Regions from separate parts of the Pseudoalteromonas sp. PPB1 genome, predicted to be linked through region 4. Evidence: predicted binding sites of a transcription regulator. Region 4 holds the regulator's gene; each other region holds the start of a gene.

Region 1 (3,949 bases), on a different contig from region 4:
TGCGCTGCCAGAAGGAAAAGAGCCATTCTCCTGGATCCGAATAATGATTTGCTGTCCCAATGATTCCAGTTCAATTGCACCATCCATGATTTGCTTTTCCAGCTGCTGGGCGATTTTTTTCACCAGTTCATTGACCTGCTCCTGCTCCGCAGCCGCAATTGCCTGTGTCATCGACTGCTCTTGTGCGGTACTGGAAGACTCACCTCCGCGCTTGTTACCACGCTGCTCTTGTCGTCCACCCGCAGAGCTTTCATCACCAGCCTGAAACTCCAACATCTGCTGCGTCATTTCAACTGTCTGTTGCTGTATCGTTTCGATAGGAGTGGGTTCAGGCTTGCCCGGCGTGAACTCCATGGCAATCACACTGGTCCCTTTTGGAATGTCCTTTACCTCAATCTTGTTTTGCACGCCAAATGCAAATTTCATGGAGCCCGCGATCTGCTTAAATTTGAGTACATCCATTTCTGAAAACGCCAATAGCAATACGAAGAAACACATCAGCAGAGACATCAGATCGGCAAAAGTCCCCATCCAGGCAGGTAAGCCTGGGGGGGGACATTTGCATTCGTTCTCGTCAGACATAATTACTCCTCGGCCTCAGCACCCCGTTTGGACTCAGGTAGGTAGTTTTTCAAGATACCTTCTATCACTTTCGGGTTCTGGCCGTCCTGGATCCCCAAAATAGCATCCAGGATTAAGCGTTGATTTCGTTCTTCCTCGTCTTTACGCAGCTCCAGTTTTACCTGAATTGGAATAGCCACCACGTTAGCCAAGAACGCACCATACAATGTCGTCAATAGTGCAACGGCCATCGCGGGTCCAATCGCTTTCGGGTCATCCATGTTCGATAGCATGGCTACCAGGCCGATTAAGGTACCAATCATCCCCATTGCAGGAGCAATGTCCGCCAAAGATTTAAACAATCCAGCACCCATTTCATGACGCGTCGAAGTGAGCGCAATGTCTTTTTGCAGGGTTGCCCTGACCACATCCGCATCGTGACCATCCACCAGCATGTCAACACCTTTACGCATAAAGGAATTGGGAATTTCGGCCTCTTCTAATGCCAGAAAGCCGCCTTTACGCGCAGAATCCGCCAGCTCAACCGCTTTCTCAATCAGTTCTTCCGGGGTCTCCAGCTTAAACATAAAGGCCTTACCGGCCACTTTACCGATGCCAAAAAACTGGCTCATGGTAAAGTTCGACAGCACGATAAAAATCGAGCCACCAAATACAATAACCACTGATGGAGTGTTGTAAAACATGGCAATCTGGCCATCACTACTAAGTACCATGGACATCACAATCAAGCCTATGGCCCCTAAGATACCAATCACGGTTGCTAAATCCACACACCCTCCAAAGGAAATTACCCGTTATCTATCACGCAGTTATTATTATCGACAGAGTTATCGGCCAGTTTTGCAATAACTTAACTCAATTATATTAAATTGCCTTGAAATTGCGAATCCATAAACCAATGGCAAGTCATCCTGACTGTATAACGCAAAAATTCTGAGAGATCTTTGACCTCAATCTGTAATACTCATAAAATTAGGCGTTTTTTAATTTAGCTCAAAGTGAATACTGCACATGGCGACAAAAAAACCGGAAAACATGAGCTTTGAAGAAGCTGTTGACGAGCTTGAAGGCATTGTACAGGGCATGGAACGGGGCGAACTCACCCTGGAACAGTCGCTCAAACAATTTGAACGCGGGATAAAGCTGGCCAACGCTTCCTCGCAAAAGCTGCAACAGGCAGAACAGAAAGTGGCGATTTTGCTCGGCAATGACGAGCAAAGCCCGCTAAGTGAATTTACGGACGAGCTGGAATAAACATTGGATTTACAAGCACAACTTGCTCATGCCAGAGCGCAAGTCGAAGAAACTGTAGGCGCGTATTTCGCTCAGGAATTGGACAGTGACGACACCGCCATTGCTGCAGCGCGCTACAGCATTAGTAATGGTGGTAAACGGTTGCGCCCATTTCTGGTCTACACAACCGGGCAAATCTTTGGCGCCACACCTCGCGATCTCGATATCGCCGCAGCTGCCGTCGAATGTATTCACAGTTATTCATTGGTTCATGATGACCTCCCGGCCATGGACGATGATGACCTGCGCCGTGGTAAACCGACTTGCCATATTGCATTTGATGAAGCACAAGCAATCCTGGCAGGTGATGCTTTGCAAACCCTGGCTTTTGAGCTGTTATCAGCGCACACATTCTCTGTCCCGGCGGCAAATCAGATTGCGATGATCAAAACCCTCGCAAAGGCATCCGGGTTGCAAGGCATGGTCGGTGGTCAGGCGCTGGATTTAGCAGCAACGGACAAGTCTGTCAGCTTGGCAGAACTGGAGCGGATCCATCGCTTAAAAACGGGCGCGCTGCTAACTTGTGCTATTGAACTTGGCGCGCTGTGTGCCCCAGATGTGTCGCCACATACCCTTGCCCGACTACGTGACTATGGTCAGAATATTGGTCTGGCATTTCAGGTTCAGGATGACATTCTTGATATAGAAGGTAACACTGAAGTGCTGGGCAAACCTCAGGGGTCTGATCTGGAACACAATAAGTCTACGTATCCTGCTCTATTAGGATTATCGGGTGCCAAACAAAAAGCACAAGCACTCGTAGAAGAGGCAAAGCAGGCGCTGCACAACATTGATGCAGACACACAAACCTTGGCTTTGCTGGCAGACTATATTATTGCCAGAGACCATTAATGACCATAAACCGACTAGCAATCAACTGATAAGTCGCTAAATTAATAACTAGTTAAGTTATACTGTGGTGCATTGCACACTGCACGCCGAACAAAGCGCCGAGCACCCAGCACAGAATTTATAAATTTAATGGCGGATAACAATGACAACCAAGTCAGCGAACTCTGCCCAGGATAACGTAATCAATATGAGTCTTGATAACAGCAAGTATCCCCTTTTGGCATTGATTGAGCAGCCTGAGCAGCTGCGCACTTTGCCGCAACATAAACTGACCGAGTTCAGCGATGAGCTACGTGACTATCTGCTCAACTCGGTCTCGCAAAGTAGTGGTCACCTTGCCTCCGGTCTAGGCACGGTTGAACTGACAGTGGCGCTGCATTACGTTTACAATACGCCCGCTGACCGCCTGGTATGGGATGTAGGCCACCAGGCTTATCCACATAAAATTCTCACGGGTCGTCGCGATCAAATGCATACCATACGACAAAAAGATGGCCTGCATCCTTTCCCGTTTCGTGAAGAAAGCGAGTACGATACATTCAGTGTTGGTCACTCTAGCACCTCTATCTCTGCCGCGCTGGCCATGGCGATTGCCGCTGAAAAAGAACAACAGGGGCGTAAAGTCGTCGCTGTGATTGGTGATGGTGCAATGACCGCAGGTATGGCTTTTGAAGCCATGAATCATGCCGGTGATGTGAAATCGGACATGCTAGTGATCCTTAACGACAACGAAATGTCTATTTCTGAGAATGTCGGCGCATTGAACAACCACTTTGCACGGATCTTATCGGGTAGCTTTTATACCAATATCCGCGAAGGCGGTAAAAAGCTACTTTCCGGTGTACCACCGGTGAAAGAACTGGCCAGCAAAGTTGAAGAGCATCTCAAGGGCATGGTCATTCCGGGCACCTTCTTTGAAGAACTCGGCTTTAACTACATTGGCCCAATAGACGGCCACGACGTCAATATGCTGGTGGACACACTCAGAAACATGCGCAACCTTAAAGGTCCGCAGTTGCTGCACGTAAAAACCCAAAAAGGTAAAGGTTACCAACCAGCTGAAGCCGATCCAATTGGCTATCATGGCGTGCCAAAGTTCGATCCTAGCGTGCATAGCCTGCCCAAATCAAAACCTGCTGCACCAACATTTTCTAAAGTATTTGGTGACTGGCTGTGTGACATGGCAGAGCAAGACAATAAGCTAATGGCCATCACGCCAGCC
Region 2 (3,949 bases), on a different contig from region 4:
CCAATTCGTTATTCCTGACTCAACGCCATTGCACTGAACTGGCAACCCTGGTTCTTCAATGATACGCCCTTGCGCCAATAAAGACATAACACGCCTGGCAATTGCCGCGCCTGAATCAATCAGGGTCACCGACTCAGAGATGGCCTCACTCAAAGGTTTCGCAATAATAGGAAAGTGCGTACATCCCAGGACTAAGTGATCCAGCCCTGCGGCGAGTTCAAGTTGTTTGATCTCAGCGGCAAGCTGCTCACGGTCAATCTCACCGGACCAATAAAACTGCTCAGCCAGCTCAACCAATTTAGTCGACTGATACAAATCAACCTGGCATTCGTTCGCGAATTGCGTAATGAGTTGTTGGGTGTATGTATTTCCGGACGTTGCAGGCGTCGCCAGTAAGCCAATATGTCGACTACGACTGGCGATGGCTGCGGGCTTAATGGCAGGCACAACTCCGACAATCGGGATAGAGGTTAACTGACGAGTGGATCCCAATGCATAAGTTGAGGCGGTGTTGCATGCAATCACTATGATATCGACCGGATGCAAATCACGATCGAGCCACTTTATCAGGGCGGCCAAACGCTGCTGAATAGTCTGCTGGGACTGTAAGCCATAAGGCAGCAGCACGTTGTCCATCACATAGCTATAATCGGCATGAGGCAGTACTGCACGAATGTGCTCAAGCACGCTGGTTCCGCCGATACCAGAATCAAAAACGAGAATGTGTGGCACATGCGCTCCTTATTTACAGTTCGCGCGCAGTGTGCCACGGTCAGGGTTTAAAATAAATACTTGTGTCAACTCAAGCAGAGTGGGTTCAGACGCTCTATTATACCTGCTGGTCTTGCTTCTCAGCTTGACGTGATTCCAGGGCGCTGAAGAAGCCTTCAGCATAATCCAGAAACTCATTCAGACGTGCCTGGCCCTCGTTGATCCACGCCATAATATCCGGTAACTGAGCTTCTATACCCAGTCCTTTCGCCTCATCATGGATCCCTTCTAAACGCTGATCCAATGGCTGTAATGCTTTTTCCAAATCTTTCATCGGATTACTTTGCTGATACTGAGCAATCGCTGCAGATGTTTTAGTCTGGCGCAAGTCCATGGTGAAGTTGACGATTTGTTCGCTGTTAATACCCAGCTCCTGCACTTTGGCAAAGGCATCGTCGTAATCACCGGCAAAAAAGGTGTCACTGACATCACGGATATCTTTCATCATATCGTTGATGGCTGCCTGCTCATCTTCATTCAGATCGCCATTCACACTGATAGAAAAGTTAAGTTCACGACTGCTCTGCTCACCATAAGCAAATCCTTCACTGTCACCGTTGCGTGCATAACTGGCAGCCTGAGATTGACTCATCGCATCACTGAATGAAATCACTACCTCATCGCCTTCTGCTGTAGTAAAGGCGTATTCAGCCTGATTCGATAAGCTGGCAAACTGAGCGGCACTAACAGACACTTGCTGGGGCTTAGGATCAAACAACTCTTTTTCAAATTCGTCCAGGCCGTTAAAAATGCCTTCTCTGGACTTTTCTATCCCACCTTCAATTTCATCATTGAATAAACCGGTGCCTTTTAACTCTTCAGACGCTTCATCAATCCCCATCTGCACGCCCTTGCGTGCTTGATCAAGCATACTCTTGAGTGTGTCGTCATCTTCCCCTGCGGCTTTGGCTTTCTTCACAGCCCCCTGTACAAACCCCAGCACATTTTTGACAATTTCCTCAAAATCAAACAGCGGCTTGTCTTTTTCTTCTTTTTTCTCAATGCCCAGCGCCTGCGCCAGTTTATCATCGAGCATTTTTGCCGCTGCCTGAGATTTGTTTCCGTGGTAACTATCCGTATTAATTGACATATTAGGGATAAGCGATTTAGCTTTACCCGCGTTATGCTGCATCGCCGGATTCAACAGCTGATTCAACTGTCCGATTTTCATGTCTGCTCTCCGCTTTACTTGATAGTTGGTTATCGGCCAAAACGCCATAAGCTTAAGTCTATTGTACAATAAAAGAGCAAAAAGTTTTGCTCTGTGCTGGACAAATCGAAAGTGCATCCTAAAATAGCGCCTCTTTGCATTAACTATGGTGGTTTTAATATGGCGGTGATCACGATTGACACTTCGACCTACGAGCAACAGTTGAAAGAAAAACAACAGCGGATCAGTGCGCAATTTGCCCGCTTCGATGCGCCACAGCTGGAAGTGTACGACTCCCCCAAAAGCCACTATCGTCAGCGTTGTGAATTCAGAGTCTGGCATGACGGTGACGATCTGTTCCACATCATGTTCGATCAGCAAACCAAAGAGAAGATCCGAGTGGATCAGTTTGATCCAGGTGCGCCTCTGGTCAATGAAATGATGCAGGTGATGATGGATAAACTACGTCACAACGAGATCCTGCGCCGTAAACTGTTCCAGATTGACTATCTCACCACACTCAGTGGAGAAGTACTGATCAGCCTGCTTTACCACAAAGCACTGGATGATGCCTGGCAAGAAGCGATGCAAACGCTACGTCATGAGCTACAGCAGAGTTATAAAGTTGACTTTATCGGCCGAGCCAGAAAACAAAAAGTGGTATTTGGTGATGACTTTGTGACTGAGCGGCTGACTGTTAATGACAAGCAGTACACCTACCAACAAGTCGAAAACAGCTTTACTCAACCCAATGCTGCAGTGAACGAAAAGATGCTGGCCTGGACACAAGACCTGTGCGCACCACTGCAAAACGATTTACTTGAACTGTATTGTGGCAATGGCAACTTTTCCATCGCTCTGGCGGGTCAATTTAACCGGGTATTGGCCACAGAAATTTCTAAATCTTCTGTACACTCAGCACAGTACAATATCGCAGCCAATAAAGTAGATAATCTTGATATCATTCGTATGTCGAGTGAGGAATTTACGGCAGCGATGAAGGGCGAAAAACAGTTCTCTCGCCTCAAAGGGATAGATCTACACAGTTACAACTGCCAGACCATTCTGGTAGATCCACCACGTGCTGGCATGGATGAATTAACCTGTAAACTGGTCAGCCAATACGACAACATCATCTATATTTCCTGCAACCCGGATACGCTGGAACGTGATTTGGAGTTACTGTGTGAAACGCATCAGGTGTCGCGTATCGCTATCTTCGATCAGTTCCCTTACACCCACCATGTTGAATCGGGTGTCTTTCTGACCAGAAAGTAAATGCGAATCTAAGACATAAAAAAACCCGCGTACATCGCGGGTTTTTTCATTCTGGCAAATTAAGACTTTTTCGCCAGATAATTAATCAGTGCGGCAATATCATCCGGTGAAGTTACACCAGACTCTCGCGACAAGATCAGCTTGTATTTACCATTGACGATAAACGTTGGTACACCACTCAATGCACCTTTGTCCTGCATTTGCTCTTGCGCACGTTTCATTTTCTTCGCTTTTGTGCGAACTGAGAAACTCTTATACAGCTTATCAAATTTTTCACCAGACACGCCCTGTGCAACAAACAGATCTTTGATGTCCGCTACTTCATTGAACTTACCGCGCTTGCCATGCAAGTGCGCAAACATGGCCGATACAATCTTGTCTTTTTGCGGCAATACTGACGCTGTCGCCAATGCCGTGCTCATCATTTGCTGAATTTCAGGGTCTCTGACGCCAACAAAGTCGACATGACTCTTTTTGAACTTCACGTCCTGATCCAGTTTTGGCTTAAATTCACCGATCAATGATTCAAAGTTATTACAGGCAGGGCAATAAAAAGAGAAGTACTCTGTCACTTCAGGTTTCTTTGTACCGCGCTCCGCAACCACTTCATAATGCTTGCCTTCCTGGAAGTTAGCAGCATTGGCCATTAAAGGTAGGAACAGCGCCAGTGCAGCGGCGCAAATGGATTTAAACATAGTCTGCTTCCCTTATTTTTCTAATAGGTGCTTAACCAGAGCATCAAGCTCAGCC
Region 3 (3,949 bases), on a different contig from region 4:
TTATCGATACGAGTTTTATCGAGTTTCATGCCGAGCAGATTGGTGTTTTCGAGCTTGCAGCAATGTAGATTGGCATCTCGCAAGTCCGCTTTCATTAAGGAAGCATTTTTGATGGTACTGTTGAACAGGTGAGCACCTTGCAAGTTGGCACGATAGAAGTTGCTGTATGACAGGTCATAGCCTTCGTGGTTACCAAATTTAACCAAGTTAAGACCTTCCAGGTTGGCACGTTTTAACTCCAACCCCTGTAAAAGGCCGCCTCGTTTTGCATACCGCTCCAGCTTTTGAGTTAACTCCAGACCGCTTTTGTCAAATTTGCTATCATGCCAGAAGCAATAGCCTGAACCCATGTCTATTTCCTGGCATTTATGGCCGTCGGGAGATTCATATTGGCAAAGTGGTTTGTTATTCATGTTACGCCAGTTTAATCCTTCCTATTAGTAAGGGTAGCAGCATTTTTTCAGGGTAAATAAAAAATTGTATCTATGTCATTCGATTATCAGTTAAGTATCAGTAAGCGCAGACAGAGTGTTGCGATAAAAGTCACAGCGAATGGCGTGAAAGTGTTTGCGCCGCATGGCATTGACCGACAATGGCTGGAAACCTGGCTGAAGAGCAAGTCGAGCTGGGTTGAGGATAAGAAGCTAGCAGTGTCTGCTCAGCAACAACAGATCCAATCACCTTTCTGTCACAAAGAAATTCAGATATTTGGTGAACGATATCAGCTGGTGCTGTCGCCGTGTCGTTCTTATATTGATCATGACGCCAAATGTATTGGTTTAAAAACCCGGGCACAACCGGGAACAGAGGGCGCGCGCAAAGCCTTATTTAAGCTCTTAAACCAGATACTGCTCAGCTATGTAACGCCGGTACTGGCTGAGTATTCGGTCCTGATGAACAGTCAGTATCAGGAATTGAAAATAAGGGAATATAAACGCCGCTGGGGAAGTTTGTCTTCAAATGGCACGCTGGCGCTTAATAGCCTGTTGGTTGGTGCGCCTAAGTGGGTTATAGATTATGTTGTTGTGCATGAGCTGGCACACTGTCATGTGATGGCACACAATCAGGCCTTTTGGCAGATAGTGGCACGTCATTATCCCAGATATCAGGAAGCGCAGGCATACCTGAGGCAATATGGAGTAGGGTTACAGATTGAAAAGCCATAGCGCGGGACTGGATCTACACAGTGACACTGATGGAGTGATGGTTTTGAGATAGGCAGCCTGGAGCTTGCTTTCATGCATCACTTCAATAAAAAGCACCGGTCCGAAATTCAGTCGGATGTGGTTGTCTGGACAAGCATGAATAAATATTGGGTTGAAATATTGCTTTAGGAAAGTGGTGGAGGGGGCTGGATTCGAACCAGCGAAGGCAGTGCCGTCAGATTTACAGTCTGATCCCTTTGGCCGCTCGGGAACCCCTCCTCAACATGGGCGCTGATAATATCAAAGTTTTTAGTGAAGTAAAGAAATGTCCTAAAGAAAATTGAAAAAATGCCGATAAATTTTCATATTTGATAAATTGTGGCGATTTTACATGCAGATAGATGGCATTTTGTGCAAAGAGGCTCAGCTGGGCAGTGCACTCAATCACAGCGTTCATGAAGCAAGACGCGGCGACTTTGGCTTGCTGCTGTCTTTATTGTCTCAGGATGCATTAGATTTTAGCCAGTTTGACCTGCCGCATTCGTCTTCACAGGAAGCTGATAAATCAGAAGAAGCGCTTAAAAAGGCGTTGCAGCTTGGTCCGCAAAAGCCGCTTGCCCCAGAACAGTTCGATATGCTGATTGGCCAGAGCAATGGGTTTATGGCTCAGGGGGGCGATCTGACAAGTCTTCGCCTTAAAGAATGTTTGCAGCCAGAGCCCTTTGCGGTACGTAACGACAAAAAGCACATTCCGCTGCATATCGTTGATAATTTGGAGCCTGCCGTAAGACAGAAGCTCGAAAATACCAGAAATCCACAAATGCTTGTTGATAAACACGATATAGATGCTGCAGGTTTCTATGATCAGATAGCCGGTGGTGAAATGCAATCTATGTTGCAGGTTGCGGTGTAATACCAATTTCACTTAATACCTGGTCTATTTGAAGGAGCAAATAGGACGCTAACGGCGTTAAAAATTTCTTATTTAGAACAACTAAATAGCAAAATTTTTGCCTTGTTATCGACCCTATTTTCTCGCCTCAAAATAGATCACTTAATTAAGCAAATTGGTATAACAAACGCCACAGCGAGTTTAAAAAAGAAAACTAAGCGATGCGAAAATGTCGGGCGAGTAATTTGATGCGCTCAAACACCACAAGCTTATTGGAATGATGTTGTTAAATTGTCTTTGATACTGTCAGGTTACGTCCAAGACTCTGAAATGGTTTCGTAACCATAATGGCAGAGCATGGAATTGGCAGCGTCGGGTGGTTGTCTACCTAACACTGGATTATTGAAGGTTCAATAACCCAGATCATTTAGCCTGCCTATCTAGCCGTGGCATTTTTTGAACTTCTTCCCACTTTGGCAGGGACAAGGATCATTCCTGCTAATTTTTTTCTCAGGGCAGGCAAACAGTTCACCATCAAGATAACGCCATTGGCCGTCTTCACGTAAAAAGCGAGACCGTTCGTGCATAGTGATACAGGTGTTGCCATCCAGGTATGTAGCCTTAAACTCCACAAAGTGATGTTCTGGAGACTCATTGCTTTGGATGACCTCCAAGCCAATAAAGGTTGCGTGCTCAGCAAATGCACTGATACTGGCCTCACTATTTTCTGCACGTTTGCACTGTGCATAAGTACGATGTATGTACCCTGTGTCTTTGAGGCAATAAGCACTGTATCTGGAGCGCATTAACTGCTCCGCACTGTCAGGTAGCTTTTGGCCTGCTATGAAAGGCAGACAGCATGCTTGTGCTTCTCTTTCAGAACCGCAATAACACATATTTTCTCATTTGAACTTAATGCGCAACGACAGATATCTCATGTCCAGAGGTGCGGGTAAAACAAAAGACCTCAGTGTCACTGTCTATCAGTTTAAACTGAGACAGCTGTTGTTCCGACACAATGTCTGTCCAGGTGATCACCGCTGCAAAGTTACCTTTGCATAAAGCGCTGTTAATAACATACTCTAAGTTTATCAAATGTCTTTGACGTAGCACCAGTAGCTTGCTGCTATCAATTGAACTGTTATCCAGCAGGGCTTTGCTTGGAATGTTGTCTGGTGCAATAAGCAAGGTCCATCTGTGAAGTGAATTGCATCGATACAGGATTTTAAGCAGTTCTAAACTGCTTACTATGTCATCTTCCGCATATACTAACTGATAGCGTTTGTTGGCTGTTTTAGCCTGAGACACTGATATATTTTGCACTTGAGTATGTAACATGAGCAGACCACTGATTTTCTATACAGTGGTTATACAGTATTTCATACAGTGCTGTTTGGCAAGTAAAATATCGCGTGTTTTTTGTGCTTTTTTTATAGTGCTTTGATTACATTTACTTTTATTTTGGGTTCGCGTCCGGGCTAAAGTGCATCATTTGATGGATTTGCTCATACAGGGTAGCGGCATAGCACTGGGCATCTATGAATCGCTTAGCTGTCAGATGGGTACGCACTTGCTCAAGTGTGCCGGCTGCTGCCTGATTTCCCTGACTTTGAGAGAGCGACAGCCAGGCAATACCATGAAAAACGCTTTTTGGTACACCCTGACCTTTTACAAATAACATCCCGAGATAAAACTGGGCTTTATTATCACCTGACATCGCAGCAAGCCGAAGCCATTTCGCAGCGAGCGGATATTGTTTATTTTTCAGATAATAAAGGCCTTTTTTATAGACAGCCTTGTTATCGGTATCGTTGGGCCAGCGGTTTTCAGAGTCCGGTGTTGCGGTCACAAATTCCAGTACATTGAGCAGCTGTTGCTCTAAATCACTGCCGTTTGCAACTGCTAATTGGTT
Region 4 (3,949 bases):
TAATCTTGTGCCATCAACACATTGGTCATCAGATTTTGTAACTCATCTGTACGGCCTTTTGACGACTGCATAAAACTGTCAAGATCGTGGCACAAGGATTTGAACTCTCCAAGCTGGATATCCCGGCTCATTAATCTGTCCCAGGTGGGCTTAATTTCAGAGAGTTCATCGGCTAGTTCTTGGGCTAAGGGAAGACTTGCTTCTACGGCATCCATGGTTTTATTGGCAGCGCTTTCGGTCATCTCCATGACGTAATTAAGGCGCTGCTTGGCATCTGGAATGGCTTCTGTCGTGAGATCAGATAAACGGGTATCTAACTCAAAGTTCTTCAACGATTCATGAAGTTGTCGAGTTAGCTTGCCCACTTCAGCAAAAAGCTCTGATTGTTCTTTATTGGTGGCCTCAATTAATATCTCATCAGCCTTTTCCTGCTCACCTTGTTCAAGGTATTCAACGAGCAGTTTAGCCTGTTCCAGAGTTATCTGTGGCACAGAAGATGTTGACATAAGCCTACCCTTATCAATACTAGCCTAAACGTTCGAACACTTTTTCTAGTTTGGTTTTCAGGGTACCTGCCGTAAACGGTTTAACGATATAACCATTAACTCCAGCTTGGGCAGCAGCTACGATTTGTTCTTTTTTCGCTTCCGCTGTAACCATGAGTACTGGGATGTGTTTAAGCTTATCATCAGCACGAATTGCACGAAGCAAATCGATACCTTGCATGCCTGGCATATTCCAGTCAGTTACGACGAAGTCGAATTCCTGATTTTGCAACATTGGAAGTGCCGTACTGCCATCATCAGCCTCTTGAACATTGGTAAAGCCTAAGTCTCTTAGCAGGTTTTTGATTATTCTTCTCATCGTAGAAAAATCATCAACCACGAGAATTTTCATGTTCTTATCCAAAACTTCCTCCGGTGAGGTTTGAACCTATATTGTAAAACTAACTCTAATTGATCCAGTCATTGATCTTCGCACGAAGCTTGATCATTGCTTGACCGTGAATCTGACTCACTCGAGATTCGCTGACCTCTAAGATCGCACCAATCTCTTTTAAATTCATCTCATCGTTATAATACAAAGACAACACCAAAGCATCGCGCTCAGGTAAAGTCTTGATCGCATTGACTAACGATTCGTTAAAGCGCTCATTTTTAACATTATTGAATGGTTTGTCTAGCGCAAAATCGTTGCCTGCGGGAGAAATTACGTCTTCATCTACCCCCAAGTCTTCGATGCCGATCACTTTACTTGCATTGACATCATGTAAAATATGATGGTACTCATCTAGCGTAATATCAAGTTTTTCAGCGATTTCAGTATCTTTTGGTTCTCGCCCAAGCTGTGCTTCTAGCTCAGCAATAGCCTCTGCAACCATACGACCGTTTTTGTGTACCGAGCGGGGCGCCCAGTCACCACGGCGGATCTCGTCAATCATTGCGCCACGAATTCGAATTCCTGCAAAGGTTTCAAAACTTGCCCCTTTGCTCGCGTCAAAATTTTTGCAGGCTTCGATCAGTCCAATCATACCTGACTGGACTAAATCATCGAGCTGAACACTGGCTGGTAATCTGGCTAACAAATGACAGGCCACCTTTTTAACTAAAGGCGTATGACGTTCCACCACCTTATGCAGGTGGTCTGTCGTTTTATATCCCGCCATGCGGTTGACCGGTGAAGCCATCTTTAACCGTTTACCAATTGCTCAATAAAGAATTCCAAATGACCTGAAGGTTGGTGGGGAATGGGCCACTTGACAGCTTTGCTTGCCAGGCCTCTAAATGCCACAGCAGCAGGTGAATTAGGATAAAGCTCAACGATGGTTTTTTGACGACGCGAAGACTTACGCATATTTTCGTCAAATGGGATCGTTGCAACCAGCTCTAAAGCGACATCTAAGAATCGGTCTGTAACCTTGGACAGCTTAGCAAATAGCTCCTGCCCTTCTCTTAAGCTGCGTACCATGTTGGCCACAATTTTGAATTTGTAGACGCCATGTTCACGGCTTAATACTTTGATAAGCGCATAGGCATCGGTAATAGAAGTCGGCTCGTCACACACTACAACCAGTACATCCTGTGCAGCTCGAGAGAAGCTCAGCACCATGTCTGAAATACCAGCCGCCGTATCGACGATTAAAATATCAAATTCGCTGCTCAGCTCACTGAAGGCACGGATCAAACCAGCGTGCTCCGCAGGCGTTAATTCGACCATATTTTGTGAGCCTGACGTTGCAGGCACGATACGGATCCCAGCCGGACCCTCTACCAAAATTTCGTCTAGCTCGCATTCGCCGGACAATACATGAGATAAATTCTTCTCGACCCTCAAGCCTAGCATGACATCACAGTTAGCCAGACCTAAGTCAGCATCAAGCACCAAGACCCGGTTACCCTGCTGTCCTAATGCGATGGCAGTGTTGAGGGATACATTGGTTTTACCTACTCCACCTTTACCACCAGTCACTGCGATTACTTTTACACTGTGGTTATTTTTTTGGTTCATTCTCCGCAGGCCACTTGCTTGATCTAAAACTGTATTAATCATACATTCCTACTGTCTGGGACGCCACTGGTACACGTCGCGAATGTTGTGCTTTTGTTCTCTTTAAATACAATTGCTCAGCCTTTTTGACTAACTTCTGAGCGTTTGCCACGCGAATGTCTTCAGGCACTCGCTGACCATTGGTAAGATACCCTATTGGCAGACGATTTTGAATCGCTATGCTAATTATCTCACCTAAACTTAGACTTTCATCAAGTTTTGTAAAAATACAACCACTTAAATTGACTTTTTTGAAGTGGTTTACGGTTTCTTGCAGTACATGCATCTGCGCAGTCGCACTTAATACCAGGTAGCTGCGAATGTCAACACGGCTACTACGCATCAGGGTGTTTAGCTGCTCCGTCAGACGCAAGTCACGCTGACTCATTCCCGCCGTGTCTATTAATATTAGACGCTTATTGCGTAAATGATAAAGAACCTCTGCAAGTTCATTGGCATCTTTTACTTGCTTAACAGGACAGCCGATGATCCGACCATAGGTCGCCAATTGCTCGTAAGCACCGATACGATAGGTATCCGTTGTGATCAGTGCCACATTGTCTGCACCATATTTCTGTGCGCCCAGCGCTGCTAATTTTGCAACTGTTGTGGTTTTTCCAACCCCTGTTGGTCCGACCATCGCATATACACCGCCCTGACGCAGAATATCGTTGTTTGTTGTATGCATTTGATTGACAACCATATTCAGCAGTGCGTTCCACGCTTCTTTACGAGAAACGTCATCAGGAATGAAGCAAGCCATCTGCTCTGCGACTTCCGCACCAATCCCCATGCCTTTAAGACGCTCAACCAGACAAGCGCGGGTTGGATCACGACGTGCCATTTCCTGATTCATCAGCCCAGACAACTGAAACTCGAGTAACTGGCGGATGGCGTTCATCTCATCACGCATAGAAGACATTTCATCATCGTTGGCTTTTTTCTGCGCCGCTGGTTCGTCACCAAAGCCCTGATCGAGGTCATCTCCAAACTCCCAGGAAGTGGCTGCATCACCGCCATCAAAGTCATGACTTTGCGCTTCATAACGCGGTTGACGTGCAGCCTGGGGCGCTGCTTTTGCCGGTGCTTCGTTACGTTGCTGAGCGCCGAACATGTCATCGGTGTTAATGCCAGACTGAGAAAACATAGAAGCAAGCTCGGGCGACTTTGGACGAGGGGCTTGGCGCTCAAGCAAGGCTTCAAGACTGTCTGCAACCTGCGCCTGCTTCTGAGGCTCTGCGCGGCGAGGTTGAGGACGAACCATTCTGGCAGGCTGGCTGTAACTATGCTGAGCACTTTGCCCTGGGGCTGCCTGGCGAGGTGCAGCCTGCGCTGCGCTTTGCTGAGGAGCTGACTGCGCCGCCTGAGGCTGTGGAGCGGGTGTCCGATCATTGTCTACTGC

What was found. Region 4 encodes FliA, which starts transcription of late flagellar genes. Its sites were predicted from a motif close to CTAAAGNTNNNNNNNNNNNNGCCGATA; they were not measured.
Region 1: the regulator FliA is predicted to act here: its motif matches at 1,411-1,437, upstream of pomA (flagellar motor protein PomA).
Region 2: the regulator FliA is predicted to act here: its motif matches at 1,973-1,999, upstream of IY568_RS22465 (DUF5610 domain-containing protein).
Region 3: the regulator FliA is predicted to act here: its motif matches at 1,476-1,502, upstream of IY568_RS08820 (VC2046/SO_2500 family protein).

Annotation. Positions count from the first base shown of each region.
Region 1 covers NZ_JACEQV010000001.1:24,073-28,021, forward strand. Annotated here, with positions in the region: gene IY568_RS00080 (flagellar motor protein MotB) at 1-582, opposite strand, end outside; gene pomA (flagellar motor protein PomA) at 585-1,352, opposite strand; gene xseB (exodeoxyribonuclease VII small subunit) at 1,594-1,836, shown strand; gene ispA ((2E,6E)-farnesyl diphosphate synthase) at 1,840-2,727, shown strand; gene dxs (1-deoxy-D-xylulose-5-phosphate synthase) at 2,915-3,949, shown strand, end outside.
Region 2 covers NZ_JACEQV010000033.1:53,601-57,549, reverse strand. Annotated here, with positions in the region: gene murI (glutamate racemase) at 1-732, opposite strand, end outside; gene IY568_RS22465 (DUF5610 domain-containing protein) at 830-1,942, opposite strand; gene trmA (tRNA (uridine(54)-C5)-methyltransferase TrmA) at 2,102-3,199, shown strand; gene IY568_RS22455 (thiol:disulfide interchange protein DsbA/DsbL) at 3,259-3,894, opposite strand; gene IY568_RS22450 (thiol:disulfide interchange protein DsbA/DsbL) at 3,907-3,949, opposite strand, start outside.
Region 3 covers NZ_JACEQV010000007.1:23,113-27,061, forward strand. Annotated here, with positions in the region: gene IY568_RS08805 (ion channel) at 1-413, opposite strand, end outside; gene IY568_RS08810 (M48 family metallopeptidase) at 486-1,166, shown strand; tRNA gene IY568_RS08815 (tRNA-Tyr) at 1,340-1,424, opposite strand; gene IY568_RS08820 (VC2046/SO_2500 family protein) at 1,537-2,058, shown strand; gene IY568_RS08825 (YchJ family protein) at 2,478-2,933, opposite strand; gene IY568_RS08830 (SulA-like leucine-rich domain-containing protein) at 2,950-3,375, opposite strand; gene IY568_RS08835 (SEL1-like repeat protein) at 3,494-3,949, opposite strand, start outside.
Region 4 covers NZ_JACEQV010000002.1:253,742-257,690, forward strand. Annotated here, with positions in the region: gene IY568_RS03430 (protein phosphatase CheZ) at 1-506, opposite strand, end outside; gene cheY (chemotaxis response regulator CheY) at 526-909, opposite strand; gene IY568_RS03440 (RNA polymerase sigma factor FliA) at 953-1,687, opposite strand; gene IY568_RS03445 (MinD/ParA family ATP-binding protein) at 1,690-2,550, opposite strand; gene flhF (flagellar biosynthesis protein FlhF) at 2,543-3,949, opposite strand, start outside.